One region of the Pedobacter sp. genome, then DNA from elsewhere that is predicted to be linked to it. Evidence: riboswitches for the same ligand, from Rfam matches in the RefSeq annotation. Region 1 holds a riboswitch; each other region holds the start of a gene.
What was found. A riboswitch is a leader RNA that binds a small molecule or an ion and turns the genes downstream of it on or off. The one in region 1 is predicted to bind S-adenosylmethionine.
Positions count from the first base shown of each region.

Region 2: another riboswitch for S-adenosylmethionine. It lies ahead of ACQY77_RS22540 (peroxiredoxin family protein); the one in region 1 lies ahead of metH (methionine synthase).
Region 3: another riboswitch for S-adenosylmethionine. It lies ahead of ACQY77_RS04280 (SusC/RagA family TonB-linked outer membrane protein); the one in region 1 lies ahead of metH (methionine synthase).
Region 4: another riboswitch for S-adenosylmethionine. It lies ahead of ACQY77_RS02655 (O-acetylhomoserine aminocarboxypropyltransferase/cysteine synthase family protein); the one in region 1 lies ahead of metH (methionine synthase).

Region 1 is NZ_OZ257244.1:2,495,222-2,498,695, forward strand. It holds gene metH (methionine synthase) at 1-1,513, opposite strand, end outside; SAM riboswitch class I at 1,684-1,786, opposite strand; gene ACQY77_RS09890 (Bax inhibitor-1/YccA family protein) at 1,923-2,678, opposite strand; gene ACQY77_RS09895 (hypothetical protein) at 2,716-3,282, opposite strand; gene murQ (N-acetylmuramic acid 6-phosphate etherase) at 3,349-3,474, opposite strand, start outside.
Region 2 is NZ_OZ257244.1:5,452,216-5,455,689, reverse strand. It holds gene ACQY77_RS22545 (peroxiredoxin family protein) at 1-258, opposite strand, end outside; gene ACQY77_RS22540 (peroxiredoxin family protein) at 339-1,637, opposite strand; SAM riboswitch class I at 1,791-1,887, opposite strand; gene ACQY77_RS22535 (phytase) at 2,510-3,474, opposite strand, start outside.
Region 3 is NZ_OZ257244.1:1,105,609-1,109,082, forward strand. It holds gene ACQY77_RS04280 (SusC/RagA family TonB-linked outer membrane protein) at 1-2,194, opposite strand, end outside; SAM riboswitch class I at 2,478-2,577, opposite strand; gene ACQY77_RS04285 (DUF72 domain-containing protein) at 2,788-3,474, shown strand, end outside.
Region 4 is NZ_OZ257244.1:706,772-710,245, forward strand. It holds gene ACQY77_RS02650 (hypothetical protein) at 13-1,014, opposite strand; SAM riboswitch class I at 1,226-1,336, shown strand; gene ACQY77_RS02655 (O-acetylhomoserine aminocarboxypropyltransferase/cysteine synthase family protein) at 1,613-2,944, shown strand; gene ACQY77_RS02660 (homoserine O-acetyltransferase family protein) at 2,983-3,474, shown strand, end outside.

The DNA.
Region 1 (3,474 bases):
TCACCAGGATATCGTAACTTCTTTTACAAATTTCTATTCTGCGCTCGTAGTTATCGGCCTGCCCCTGCTCATCAAATGCCATAACCACTACCGCAGCACCATAAACCATAATCTTCTTAGCACTCTCTATAAACTTTTCTTCTCCTTCTTTTAAGGAAATAGAGTTTACAATACCTTTCCCCTGTAAACACTTCAAACCAGCCTCAATTACGCTCCATTTCGATGAATCGACCATGATCGGCAATTTAGCGATATCAGGTTCTGAAGCAATCAGGTTGAGGAATTTAGTCATGGCAGCTTCCGAATCCAACATTCCTTCGTCCATGTTCACATCAATTACCTGTGCACCACCTTCTACCTGTTGGCGGGCAACGGCAAGTGCAGCTTCATAATCTCCACTTAAAATTAATTTAGAGAATTTCGGAGAACCGGTGATGTTTGTTCTTTCACCAACGTTTACAAAAATACTTTCCGGAGTAATAGTTACAGGCTCCAGACCGCTCAAACGCATATTTGGAACAGGTGTAGGAATCTTTCTAGGGCTTGCTTTGCGTGCATTGGCTGCAATACAACCAATGTGATCAGGTGTAGTACCACAACAACCACCTACAATATTAACAAATCCGGAAGCTATAAAATCATCAACCAAATGCGCGGTTTCGTGAGGTTGCTCGTCATAAGCACCAAACTCGTTTGGTAAGCCTGCATTTGGGTAGGCAGAAACATAACACCCTGCTTTTGCGGCCAATTCTTCTATGTGCGGACGCATTTCTTTAGCGCCTAAAGCACAGTTAAAACCAATACTTAAAGGTTTTGCATGCACCACAGAGTTTAAAAAAGCCTCGGCTGTTTGCCCCGACAATGTACGGCCGGAAGCGTCGGTAATCGTTCCAGAGATCATAATCTCCAGTTTTTTACCCACTATCTCTTCATATTTTTTAATAGCGGCAATGGCCACTTTAGCATTTAAGGTATCAAAAATGGTTTCAATCAGGAGAATATCCGAACCACCATCCACCAAACCTCGAACTTGTTCATAGTAAGCATCAAAAAGTTCCTCGTAACTGATGGCCCTGAAACCAGGATCATTCACATCTGGCGATAAGGAAAGCGTGCGGTTAGTGGGTCCAACAGCTCCTGCAACAAAGCAAGCCCGATCTGGATTTTGCGCCATAAATTCGGTTGTAGCCGCTTTCGCAATACGTGCACCCTCAAAACTTAGCTCATAGCTCAGCTCTTCCATCTGGTAATCAGCCATAGAAATACGCTGTGTACTGAAAGTGTTGGTTTCGATAATATCAGCACCCGACTGCAGATATTCTAAATGAATCTGCTTAATAATATCCGGACGTGTAATATTAAGCAAATCGTTATTGCCTTTAACATCACAGGGGTGATCTTTAAAGCGCTCGCCTCTAAAATCTTCTTCCGTTAAAGTATAGCGCTGAATCATGGTACCCATAGCACCATCAATCACCAAAATACGTTTCTCTAATTCTTCTCTTATACCCATTTGTTGTTGTCTAGTAGTAAGTACTAGGTATCAAGTATCAAGACTGACTCACAGACTGAAAACTGATCAAAAAAGATCCTATTATAAGAACCTCGTCTTGATACTTGATACTGTATACCCGATACTTAAAAAAGCTTATTTAAAAAGTTGGCACATGATCGTACTTCCTAAACTTATCTTTCCCCGAATAAATCGGGATAGAATTTAGCACCTTGTTGGCACAGGTTGCTAAGACTTCGTTGGGTCTAATCCCTCCGTCTTTCTTAATAAGCATACAAAAATGCAACAAAGCAACATCATTTCCAAAAATTATCGCCCTGCTGCCAAATAAAATTACAAAGGCCATGCAAAATTGCACAGCCTTAAAGAATATTGTTCGGTTTGAACAGAAAATTGTAAACCGTTATTTCTATTTTCTACTTCCGAAAATACGAAGTAAGAAAAGGAAGATATTTAAGAAATCAAGATATAGTGATAGTGCAGCAACGATAGCCATCTTTTTAGAATCTACCTGTAATACCTGCTCACCACTCGCTTCAATTCCTTCGCCAATTCTTTTAATTTTTTGTACATCATAAGCTGTTAATGCAGTAAAGATTGCAATACCAATAAATGCCATAAACAAACTAAATTGTTCACTTTGGATAAACATATTGATTACGCTTGCAATTACCAATGCTATAACGCCCACCATTAAAATCGGACCGAATTTACTCAAATCAATGTTGGTTGTGTAACCCATAAAGGCCATAATTCCGAAGATTAAGGCAGCGCCACCAAAGCAGCTTACTACCGAACCTGAGGTATAAGTTAATAAGATAAAGCTTAGACTAATACCTGTTAATACGGCATAGAGCACGAAAACGCCGATCAGTGCTGGCAATGATAATCTGCTTAAACCAAAGCCCATCAATAACACTAAGCCTAGCGGTGCAAACATAGCGATATATCCAAAAATAGACATTCCTACTTTTCCTGTTGATGGATTAACGGTAAGTAAGTATTGCATTAAACTTTCACTAGTGCCAAATAAATAGGCCGCTACAGTAGAAAGACTTAAGGCAACAAACATCCAGGTAAAAACGTGTGCAAAGAATTTCTTAGAAACGCTGCCTTCCTGAACAAAAACACTGTTGTCCTGATATTGATAATTTTGTTGTTCCATTGTTATTTTGTGTATTTATGAATATAAAAATAAGTTTTTAATTTAATCTTTTTGTCAGCTGTTCTTCAACTTTCTTAAAGAACTGTAGTGGTTTTAGTGTTCTCCAGGGCAGATTATCCAATTCACCACCGAAGTTAATGTAATAATCGATATTATTATCACGAAATTCGCGAATCACATGCTCCTGAAAGTTAACGCCAACAATCCATCCCTCTTCTACTTCCTGAAACCATTCTTCATAGTAACTGTCATCAGAAGCATGAAAGTTCAGCACATTTTCACCAATCAGGATAAATTTATTTATTCCCTCATCCATCATCAGCTCCAGAATATCCCGCTTCAACATCATAATATCATTATTGATGGCATCATTCCACTCGCCAATAAATTCTATAATGGCATAAGCACGATCATAATCAGCAAATAATACCTTCATGTAAAGTGTATTTGAGCCAAACTCATCCCACTGCGGGTGTAATAAGAAGTTATAAATCTGTTTATCAAAATATAACTCCGAATATTCGGTATTGTAAAATGGAGAACGTTCGTCTTCTGCTGAAATGTATTCATCTCTCCATTGGTAGTAAGGCTCAATCTCGTGCATCAGTTCATTTTTTTTCCTGGCCCAAATTACAGCGGTATCCGAAGCCAAAAGTCCTTATCTTTAAAATTAATGTGGCGCCTGATGGCCTGCTTCTACTGCTTTACGCACGCTTCCATAACGGCTAAGCAAATCGGCAGCCTCATCGTAGCCAATATTTAGTTCATCGGCAACCATAAGTGTACCCCGATCTAC
Region 2 (3,474 bases), 2.5 Mb from region 1:
CAGATAGCTGATGTGAAAATCATCTCTCCTTGTACCATTTAATAGAGTAAAAGTGGCATGTTCTGCATCCTTTCCTTTTAATTCGAAGTTAAATGGCACTTCTGTTTCTGCAACTTTGAAAACCCCTCTCCATATTCCCTCTTTAATAAATTTCTTAGCCACTTTGGGCTTCTCATCTGGTTTGTGTGCTGCCAATGCTGATGTCGAAATCAGCGAGGCTACGGCCAGCACCTGAAATCTTGTAAAATAATTGCTCATCGTTTTATTTTTTAGTGTAGGTTGAAACACACCAGCACATTTTCAGGTGCACTGGTGCAAGTTTAGTTATGGTTTAATGTTTATTTACCGTTCTCGGTTTGGGCAACAGTACGTTCTGGTACAGGCTCTGCAATAAGCTCATCCAGTACTTTGTTAAATTTGGCTTCATACTCGTTAAAGTATTTGCCTGTTACAGTTCCGGTGTATCCGGTGTAAATCTCTCTTACCTCGCCTTTTCTATCAATGATAATTGTGGTTGGAAAAGCGATGAACTTGTTTAAAGCAGGAAGCTTTTCGGCTACGACTTTTTTATCGGCAATACCGCCAAAAAGGATATCGTAAGTAATGCCATATTTATCCCTTAGTTTACCAAGTGTATATTTCGCATACTCCAGATCATCTTTTTGTTCAAAACCGATAGCTATTGCTTCTACACCACGTTTTTGGTTCTTTTTAAACCAGGGAGAAAGAAAAACAGTTTGATCTGTGCAATTTGGACACCAGGTACCAATAGTTTCAATAATGACCACTTTGCCTTTATATTTATCATCGCTGAGTGAAACAGGCTTCCCGGTCAAGTCTGGAAAGGTAAAATCAAGTTTCTTATAGCCTTCTTTTAAAAAGGTTAATTTGTAAGGATCGGGGAGTTCTGCTTTATCATTGCGTTGCCCGTCGAACTTCAGGTTTTTATAAATCCCGAACCCTTGCTCTCCTGTAATGCTGTTATCGTCGTTAATTTTACCTCTAACAATAAACGGACTAGGTCCGGTAAATCCTGAAAGCTCAAATTCATCTCCCTGTACCGTACCTTCTAATTCGCGGGTATCACCTACAACTGTCATAATTACACCTGTAAGTTTATTACCATTCTGTTTTAACAAGGCAATTGAAGCAGGAACAGCTTCTTTGGTGTAGGTTTTGATCTCCCATTTGCCTGAGATATCGTATTTAGGCGTAACATCTTTTCCGGGTTCTACAAAGCGATATGCTTTGCCGTGTTCGGCAACAAAAGGCAATGAATTACCACGGAAACCAGGTACTAAACTGCGGTATTCGCCACTTAATGAGCCATCGGCCTCTACTTTTGCCACTAAAGCAGCATCGTAAGTATTCATCTTGACATAGATAGAATCTTCTCCCCTTCGTTCTACATGAAAATCATCTCTGCGAGAACCATTTAAAAGGGTTAATACAGCATTTTTAGGGTCTTTACCCTTGAATTCGAAATTAAAAGGGACCTGCGATTCGCTTACCCGAAATACACCCCGCCAGATGCCCTCTTTTGGAAAAGGTTTAGGGCCATTGGCGAAGGTTGTTCCACTCAGTAAGGCCACCGAAGTTGCCAGGCATGCAATTTTGGAGTAAATTGAAGTTTTCATCATCATCGATTTTAGTTAAAACACTATTGGTTTTAGATAACAGTAAACCATCAGACAAGAAATTTATCCCACATCGAAACACCCCGGTGCACCTGAAGCGTAATGACACTGAAAAAATCCTTAACAGAAACTTAAGTTTACTGGTTATCGGTTAATTTATAATCTATTGCTAGATCAGTTTGAGCACTTTTTCCTATGGAAAGTTGCTAGAAGTTCAACGAGACTGACTCTCCCTTCTTCTGTATAAATCAACTAATTAATGGTGGTGAATTAATTAGAGTAATAAACCTAAACTAGTGGTGGTGATTAGTTAGGTGGTTCCTGATACCCCGGCAACTTATTGGCTAAAATACATGACCACCATAATATTCTCTCAACTTGTCCCGGGGTACCAGGATCTTCAAAATAAGAATATTGAAGAGAGACCTTAAATAAGGGGTGACCTATATTTTAGCTTATAATTAGCGGCAACAGCAGTTGTACCTACCTGATAAAGACATCAGAAAAGTGAGCTGTGGTTGTCTGCGGGATTTCATATCGAACGTATATTTTGCTAGTGAATGATTATTATTTTTTTTGTAAAAATATAAACTTCAAACAAATTAAACAAGTAATTCTATAGAATTAGTAGACTTATTTATTAAACAACTGATTTACTGATCATTAATTTTAAATTTTATCGTTTTATTAGTTAAACGAGTCTTCATTTTAACACGAATGGTTGAGGTATTCACCGAGCAGGTTACAACTCCCCTCCTTTTTTCGAGGAGGGGGTGCATAGGTTTAGCGTGATGGAGGGGGTGGTTATATCTGCCCGTCAGTGATGCCACCAACAGGTAGATGAAATGGTCCGTGAGCCACGGACCGTGGGCTTAAGGATTAACGGTTAGCTGTTTGCCAGCAATGTCTTCCCAACGGTAAAAATGAAAAGTCTTGTCATCACTCATGGCTACCAATAAACCATGCTTAAAATCTGAATTTAATGGGACTGAAACGACATCGATACCATCGGTTTGATTTGCGGAATATTTGATGGTAGCCAAAAGTGGATGAGGATTTGCAACATTTGCCTGCCCTACCCGATCGTAAACTTTTAACTGCTGCGCACCTTGATCGGACACTAAGATATAACCTTTGTTTCCTGCCGTTTTATAAATCGCAATCCCTTCATTATCAACTGAAAAATCTCCCTTTCCAAATAAAGCCAGTTCTTCATTTCCTTTTGTAGGATCTGCATAATACTTACGAACGCCTACCTGCTCATCACAATAGTAAACAAAACCTAATTCATTATCTACAGCAATGGCTTCAATTTCCTTTTTGCCACTGTACTTGCCGAATTTACGTACCAGTTCTGCTTTCACATTTTCTTTTCCATCATCTGTTAAAGCATATTGCCATAAGTAGCCCCCTTCTTTAGGTCCACTTTTACGGCCAACTATAGCGTAAACCTTTCCTGTAGGATCTGTATACATCGCTATCCCCATTAAGTCGCGATACTCTACCCCTGTTTCACCAACAAAAACCGGAATGCCACCCTTATCTACAGGCTTCATCTCCGGAAGGGAAAATATCCTTAATTTATGCGTGTAGCGCTCTGTGGTAACTGCAATATCTGTTTTTTTGCCACCAAGTAGTAAGCCATATGCGATATCGACATTATCGGGTCTTTTTAATCCTTTAATCGTTTTATTTTTAATGATCTTCCCTTTAAGATCAAATACATACAAACCGCCGTTTGTATCTTTATCGGTACCAATCACCAAAGATTGAGCAGCGTTTTGTGGATTGATCCAAATGGCAGGGTCATCTGTATCAAAATCTACAGGTTCTGATA
Region 3 (3,474 bases), 1.4 Mb from region 1:
TCTGGTTAAAGCTATTTGTGTTATATGCACTTACATCTAAACGAACACGATTTTTAAGAAAAGCCAACTCAAAACCAATCTCGCTCGAATTGGTATATTCAGGTTTAAGGTTAGGGTTAAGGTACTTATCCGTTAGGGTAACTAAAGGATAGCTATCAAAAATCGGGTTAAATGGATAGGTATTGTTCAACTGATATGGATCTGTATCCTTACCTACCCTCGACCAACCGCCACGAATTTTGGCATAAGATAAAAAGTCGCTTTTCCAGCCAAAAGCTTCACTCAAAATAACACTGGCATTAGCTGAAGGATAGAAGTATGAATTGTTCTGAACAGGTAAAGTAGAAGACCAGTCGTTACGGGCCGTTAAATTCAGATACGCATAATCTTTAAAACCTAACTGTGCCGAAGAAAATAAACTGTATACTTTCAACTTGCTGTAGAAATTGGTAGAAGTTAAAGGATCCCTCGAATTGGCCAGGGTGTAAATTCCTGCTACTGCCAGGCGTGGGGCAATCTGGTTATTCTCTTCGTAAAATTTACTGCGAAGGTTACCCCCGGCTAAAACATCGAGATTAAAATCAGCGTTGAGACGCTTGTTGAAGCTTAAACTGGCTTCAGTATTGTTTTCATTTACGGTATAGCCGGTTTCCTGGTAAGAGCCAAATGGTGTTCCGTTGGTGCCATAGGCTACTCTTAATTTACGACGGTCGTTGTAATAATCATTACCGGTGTGGAAATTAGCTTTCAAATCACTTGTAATCTGATAAGTTAAACCTACAGTACCCAAAAGGCGATCACGACGTTGAGAAACCGTATTTTCGTACGCAATAAAATAAGGATTGCTGTAATAGCTGTTGTTCCAGTTAAATGTGTTTCCATTGGCATCTTTGTAATCCTTTAATGCTGCTACATCTACCTGCCTGCCGAACCATAAGAACTGCAGCATGGTACTGGTGGCTCTTCTTCCTGCCGATCCGGGAAGATTATCAGAAGAAGTACGCACATAATTTGCCGTTAAATCCAGTTTTAATTTTGGTAAAAGGTCGAAACTACTGTTAAAACCTAAACTGTTTTTATTCAATTCAGAATTGGGTACCACACCTTTTTGTGCACTGTTGTTATAAGAAAAACGATAATTGTAGGCCTCGCCACCTCCACTAAATGAAACACCATTATTCAAAGTATGACCAGTTTCGAAAAAGCTTCTTACGTTGTCCGGATGCGGTACAAAAGGTACAGCCACACCATTAGAATTGAATTGAGGTATTAAACGACCATCCATTTTAGGTCCCCAGCTCTCATCTACCCCATCGTTAACACCTCCGCCTTTTCCATCAACATAGCTAAACTGTCCGTTAGAACCCTGTCCATAAACATCCTGATAAGAAGGAAGTACCAGCAAATCTTCGAAAGTAGTACTCGAGTTTAATGAAATGCTGCGCGATTTTCCTCTTTTACCTGATTTGGTTTTGATGAGGATAACTCCGTTTGCTGCCCTCGAACCATACAAGGCCGCAGCATTTGGTCCTTTTAAAACACTGATTGACTCAATATCTTCAGAATTGATATCTGATATTGCATTGGCAAAATCTCTTGAGCCACCTGCACCTAACTGTGAGTTATCTACCGGAACACCATCCACAACAAATAAGGGTTGGTTATTGCCTGATATCGAAGTTTCGCCCCTGATCACTATTCGGGAAGAACCCATATTCCCCTGACTATTGGTGATGTTTACACCCGCAACTTTACCTGCTAAGGCATTAACCAGATTACTTTCTTTGGCTTCGGCAAGGTCCGATCCTTTCACTTCCTGAATGGCATAACCCAGCGATTTTTTTTCCTTATTGATTCCTAAGGCCGTTACCACAACTTCCTGAAGGTTATTTTTAGATTCTTCCAGGCTAACCTGTATTTTATTGCTTCCGCTTACTTTTAAAGTCTGTGTTAAATAACCGATATAGCTAAAAGTAAGCACATCACCTGTGGTCGCATCGATATTAAACTGGCCGTTACCATCAGTAATGGCGCCTGCCGATTTCCCTTGAATACGAATACTTACACCCGGAATGGGCAATCCGTCAGTTTTACCCACAACAGTTCCATTTAATTTACCCTGCCCTTGTGCAGAAAGGTTAAAAATGGTAAACAGCCAAAAAAGACTGAAAATTAATAGTTTGTTTTTAAACATTGCTCGTTAGTTAATGATTTTTAATGCAATAGAATTCCTGCCCGTTGTTAAAACAGGTACTCCTTAAATGTGAAAATGAAATCGGGGGTCTGCTAGTTAAAGCAGCAACACATGACTAGCGTTGAAGAAAGTGGTGTTTTAACAGCATGTACTGATAAAGAGGCATTTAGTGTACTAGGGGTAGATAAATTTTTCATAATAAAATTAATAATTACAAAATCTGGCTCACTAGTTACTTCATGTTAATCGAAAATCCTTAGTTGATAAGCTGCGAATAGCAAACTTTTTATCTCTCTTCTTTGCAGAAGCAGGAATTAGCACCTACCATTGCTGGGGTTGCTAAGACTTCACAGGGCCTTTCCCTCCGTCTTTCTGGATAAGTAATCTAAAGAACTACCGATTTTGGTTCGGCAAATGTATATAATATCTACCTTTTTAATAGTAATTATTTTAAAATAAATAAATCCTGACATTTCTCTGTTATTTCCTGCTGCCTATATTAAGCGAATTATTTAATTTTTTCCGGTTTTCGAAGAATTTGCCGGAAAGCCTTTTATCTTTGATCATCATTCAATCCGTTAAAAACTTTAGATATGAAATTTGGCCAAGTACAAGATCCTTCAACAATTGATTTCACCTTACCAAAGGATGCACCTGAAACCACAGCGATTTTAAAAGCCAACAAAGCCAAACAAGCTTTCGAAGCTTATGTAGGTTGTGCCAAGTGGAACAAAACTGATTTAAAGGGCTTTTATCCAAAGGGGACCAAAGATGAGTTGACTTACTATTCTACCCAATTCAATTCTATTGAGCTTAATGCTACTTTTTACGGCATGCCAACTTCAGAGCAAGTAATTACATGGACAGAGAAAACCCCGGCTGACTTTAAATTTTTCCCTAAGCTAACCAATAGTATCAGCCATTTCAAAAGATTGATCAATGTGAAAGAGCCGGTGGAACTATATTGCGATGCCATCAGTAATTTTGAGGATAAGTTAGGAATGGCCTTCCTTCAATTGCACGACAATTTTAAACCTAAAGATTTTGAACGTTTACAAAAAGTGGTTGAAGAATTTCCAAAGGTGATCCCTTTAGCGGTAGAAGTACGTAACGAAGAATGGTTTTCCAATCCTGCCGTAGCAAGCCAGTTTTCAGATCTTTTTGAAAAACATGGCGTAGCCAATATTATTGTAGATACAGCAGGGCGAAGAGATATGTTACACATGCGTTTAACCTCTCCTGTTGCATTTGTACGCTTCGTTGGCGCTAACGTAGACGAT
Region 4 (3,474 bases), 1.8 Mb from region 1:
CATGGGTTTGAATTATTTAGGGTTACAAACGGTAACTAATTTAATGGTGTAATCCGGATTTAAAGGTTCATTGGTTTGCGCTAAGCGTTGCGAACCGGTATTAGCCGGGCAGGCAATATCTCCTGCGGCGTCATAAATAATGGTTTTACCTCCTGCTACCAATTCTTTAGGAACATAAACCTGCACTTTGGTGATCGAGTATCCGGAAGGGAAATAACGCACATAATAACCATCAGGGTGCTTGGTCCAGATGCCGCTCGGAACATCGGCCCGTGGAGGAGCCATACCGGCAATAATTGCATATTTCTCCATGTCGGCATAGGTATAATTACCAGAAGCTACCAATTGGCGTATATTATTTTCTGCTTCAAAAACAGCTTTTACTCCATCAGGGAGTTGATCTTTTGCTTTTTGCATCACGTCAAAAGGCAATATTCCCAAGGCACCTCCTTCCAGTTGAGTAAGTTGTTTAGTGCTTAACAGTTTAATGGCTGTTAGCTTTACCTGCCCTGCATAATCAGCAAATTTAGTTCTGGCAATAATGGTCCAGAGTAAAACCTGAATATCATGTTGCTCCACGTCGGGATGCTTCTCGGCACTTTTCAAAACAGCTACAACGATATCTTCTTTTGGCCCAAGTACCGGTGCAAACATATAGCCATCACCTTTAGAAGGTGCAAATGTACCGGCCTTTAAGCAATAGCTCTTATTTGTAATTTCATAGTAACCTTCACAAAGTACATAACCGCCTTCAGGTGCCTTAGGGAGCAGGTAAAGCGGTTGAAATTTCTCCTTAGATTTAAAATCAGGCATCATTTCCCCTTCGCGGTTAACATCTTCAAAATTCGTGGTAATAGCCGCAGGTTGTTTCAAAAACCGATCAACCCCCAAAGCTTTAGCACCTTGTGCTGTCCCAACTTTTAAGAGCTTATCTTTTAGCCCTCCAAACTGAGCTTGAGCAGAAAATGCAGTAATCGATAGTGATAGTGCGATAATTATAGATTTCGTTTTCATGGTGTAGAATGATTAGATAGGAACAAACATAAAATTTTGGGATCAATTAATACTTATATTGAGCAGTTCGTTTTAACACCATAAAGTTACAAATTTGATTTTCAGCTGGTTAATTATTTTTCAAAATTTAATTTGGCAAATAAAAATATAATTCAGACATTTGGAATATTATTTGGCAGAGAAGCTAAATAAAAGTCAATCTAGACAGGTTGATTTATAAAGAAGTGGCGAGAGACTGGCTCTAAGACCCACTGGCAACCCTCAGAAAGAGAAGGTGCCAATTCCTGACCGAGTAACATGGTGTTATTTGGAGATATAAATTTAAACTGATGAAAGTAATAAATCTTCAATCGCTAAGCGAGCCCAGTCTAAACTTTAAAAAAGTAGAAAATTCTTCAATTTCTTTTATTTGTTATGATATGCAGTCGATTACTGGTATGTGCTGTTGCATACAGTAATCTAAAAATCTTCCTTTTTTGTTAATATTCAAACTGGAAGGCCCTCTGAACGGAGGGTACACCCTATCATGATTTGCAAGATCATATTGCAATCAATGCATGCCAAAATCAAAACAATTAAAATTTAATCATTAGAAATTATGTCTACTTCATATAAATTTGAAACCTTACAATTGCACGCTGGTCAGGAAATAGATCCAACAACAGGATCAAGAGCAGTTCCTATATACCAAACCACTTCTTATGGTTTTCAAAGCGCTGAGCATGGCGCCAATTTATTTGCCCTTAAGGAATTTGGCAATATCTATACGCGCATCATGAATCCAACAACAGATGTTTTTGAAAAACGGATTGCGGCATTAGCAGGAGGGGTTGCAGCATTGGCCGTTGCATCGGGCCAGGCAGCACAATTTATTGCTTTACATAACATATTAGAAGCCGGAGATCAAATTGTTTCCTCTTCTCATGTATATGGAGGTACTTACAACCAATTCAAAGTAACATTTAAACGTTTAGGCATTCAGGTAGATTTTGCCAATGGCGATGATCCGGAAGATTTTGAACGTAAAATCACTGATAAAACCAAAGCCATTTACCTGGAAACGATTGGTAATCCTTCATTCAGTGTTCCTGATTTTGAAAAAATTGCTGCAATTGCCAAGAAATATGATATTCCATTTATTGTAGATAACACCTTTGGTGCAGCAGGATATTTGTTTAAACCACTGGCACATGGCGCTAACATTGTTGTAGAATCAGCAACCAAGTGGATTGGTGGTCATGGAACAAGTATTGGCGGCGTTATTGTTGATGGTGGCAACTACAATTGGGGAAATGGCAAATTCCCTCAGTTTACCGAACCATCTGCGGGCTATCACGGACTTGTATTCAATGATGTTTTCGGCATCGGTGGACCATTCGGAAACATCCAATTCATCATTCGTGCACGCGTAGAAGGATTAAGAGATCTTGGCCCTGCCCTATCTCCTTTCAATTCATTCTTATTATTACAAGGTTTGGAAACATTATCTCTCCGGGTACAACGTCATGTAGATAATGCTTTAGCACTTGCTACCTGGTTAGAAAACCATCCTGCTGTAAAACAAGTAGATTATCCCGGATTGGCCAGCAGCCCATATAACAACCTCGCAAAGAAATACTTGAGTAATGGCTTTGGTGCAGTTTTATCGTTCGAATTGAATGGCAGCAAAGAAAATGCAAGTCAGGTAATCGATAATTTAAAATTGGTTTCGCACCTGGCAAATGTTGGAGATGCTAAAACATTAATTATCCAGCCATCTGCTACTACCCATCAGCAATTAAATGAGCAAGAACAATTGGCTGCAGGTGTTAAACCTAATGCATTAAGGGTATCTGTTGGTATTGAACATATAGATGATATTAAAGCTGATTTTGAACAAGCATTTGCCAGTATTAATGCTAGTGTTGCTTCAAATGGTTTAAACGCATAAAGGCAAAGTTCTTTTACAACAACACAACAAATTTTAACATGAGTACATCTTCAATATATAATCACCCTAAACAATTTAAGCTAGAAAACGGTAAGAAATTACGGAATTTACAGATTGCGTATCAAACTTATGGAAAATTAAACGCGCAAAAAGACAATGTCATTTGGGTTTGTCATGCCTTAACAGCCAATGCGGATGTTTTTGAATGGTGGGAAGGTTTATTCGGACAAAACGTCCTTTTCAATCCGAATGAGCACTTTATTGTGTGTGCAAATGTTTTAGGTTCTCATTATGGTACTACTAACCCGCTTAGCACGAATCCTGTTACTGGTTTACCTTACTATTTAGCTTTTCCTCAGTTCAGCATCCGTGATTTTGTTTCGGCACATCAACTGCTGGCTGCACATTTGGGCATTGAACAAATTAAAGTCTTAATAGGTGGTTCATTAGGAGGACAACAATCTGTTGAATGGAGTATTATTGAACCGAATAGAATTGAAAATTTAATACTTATCGCCACTAATGCAGTA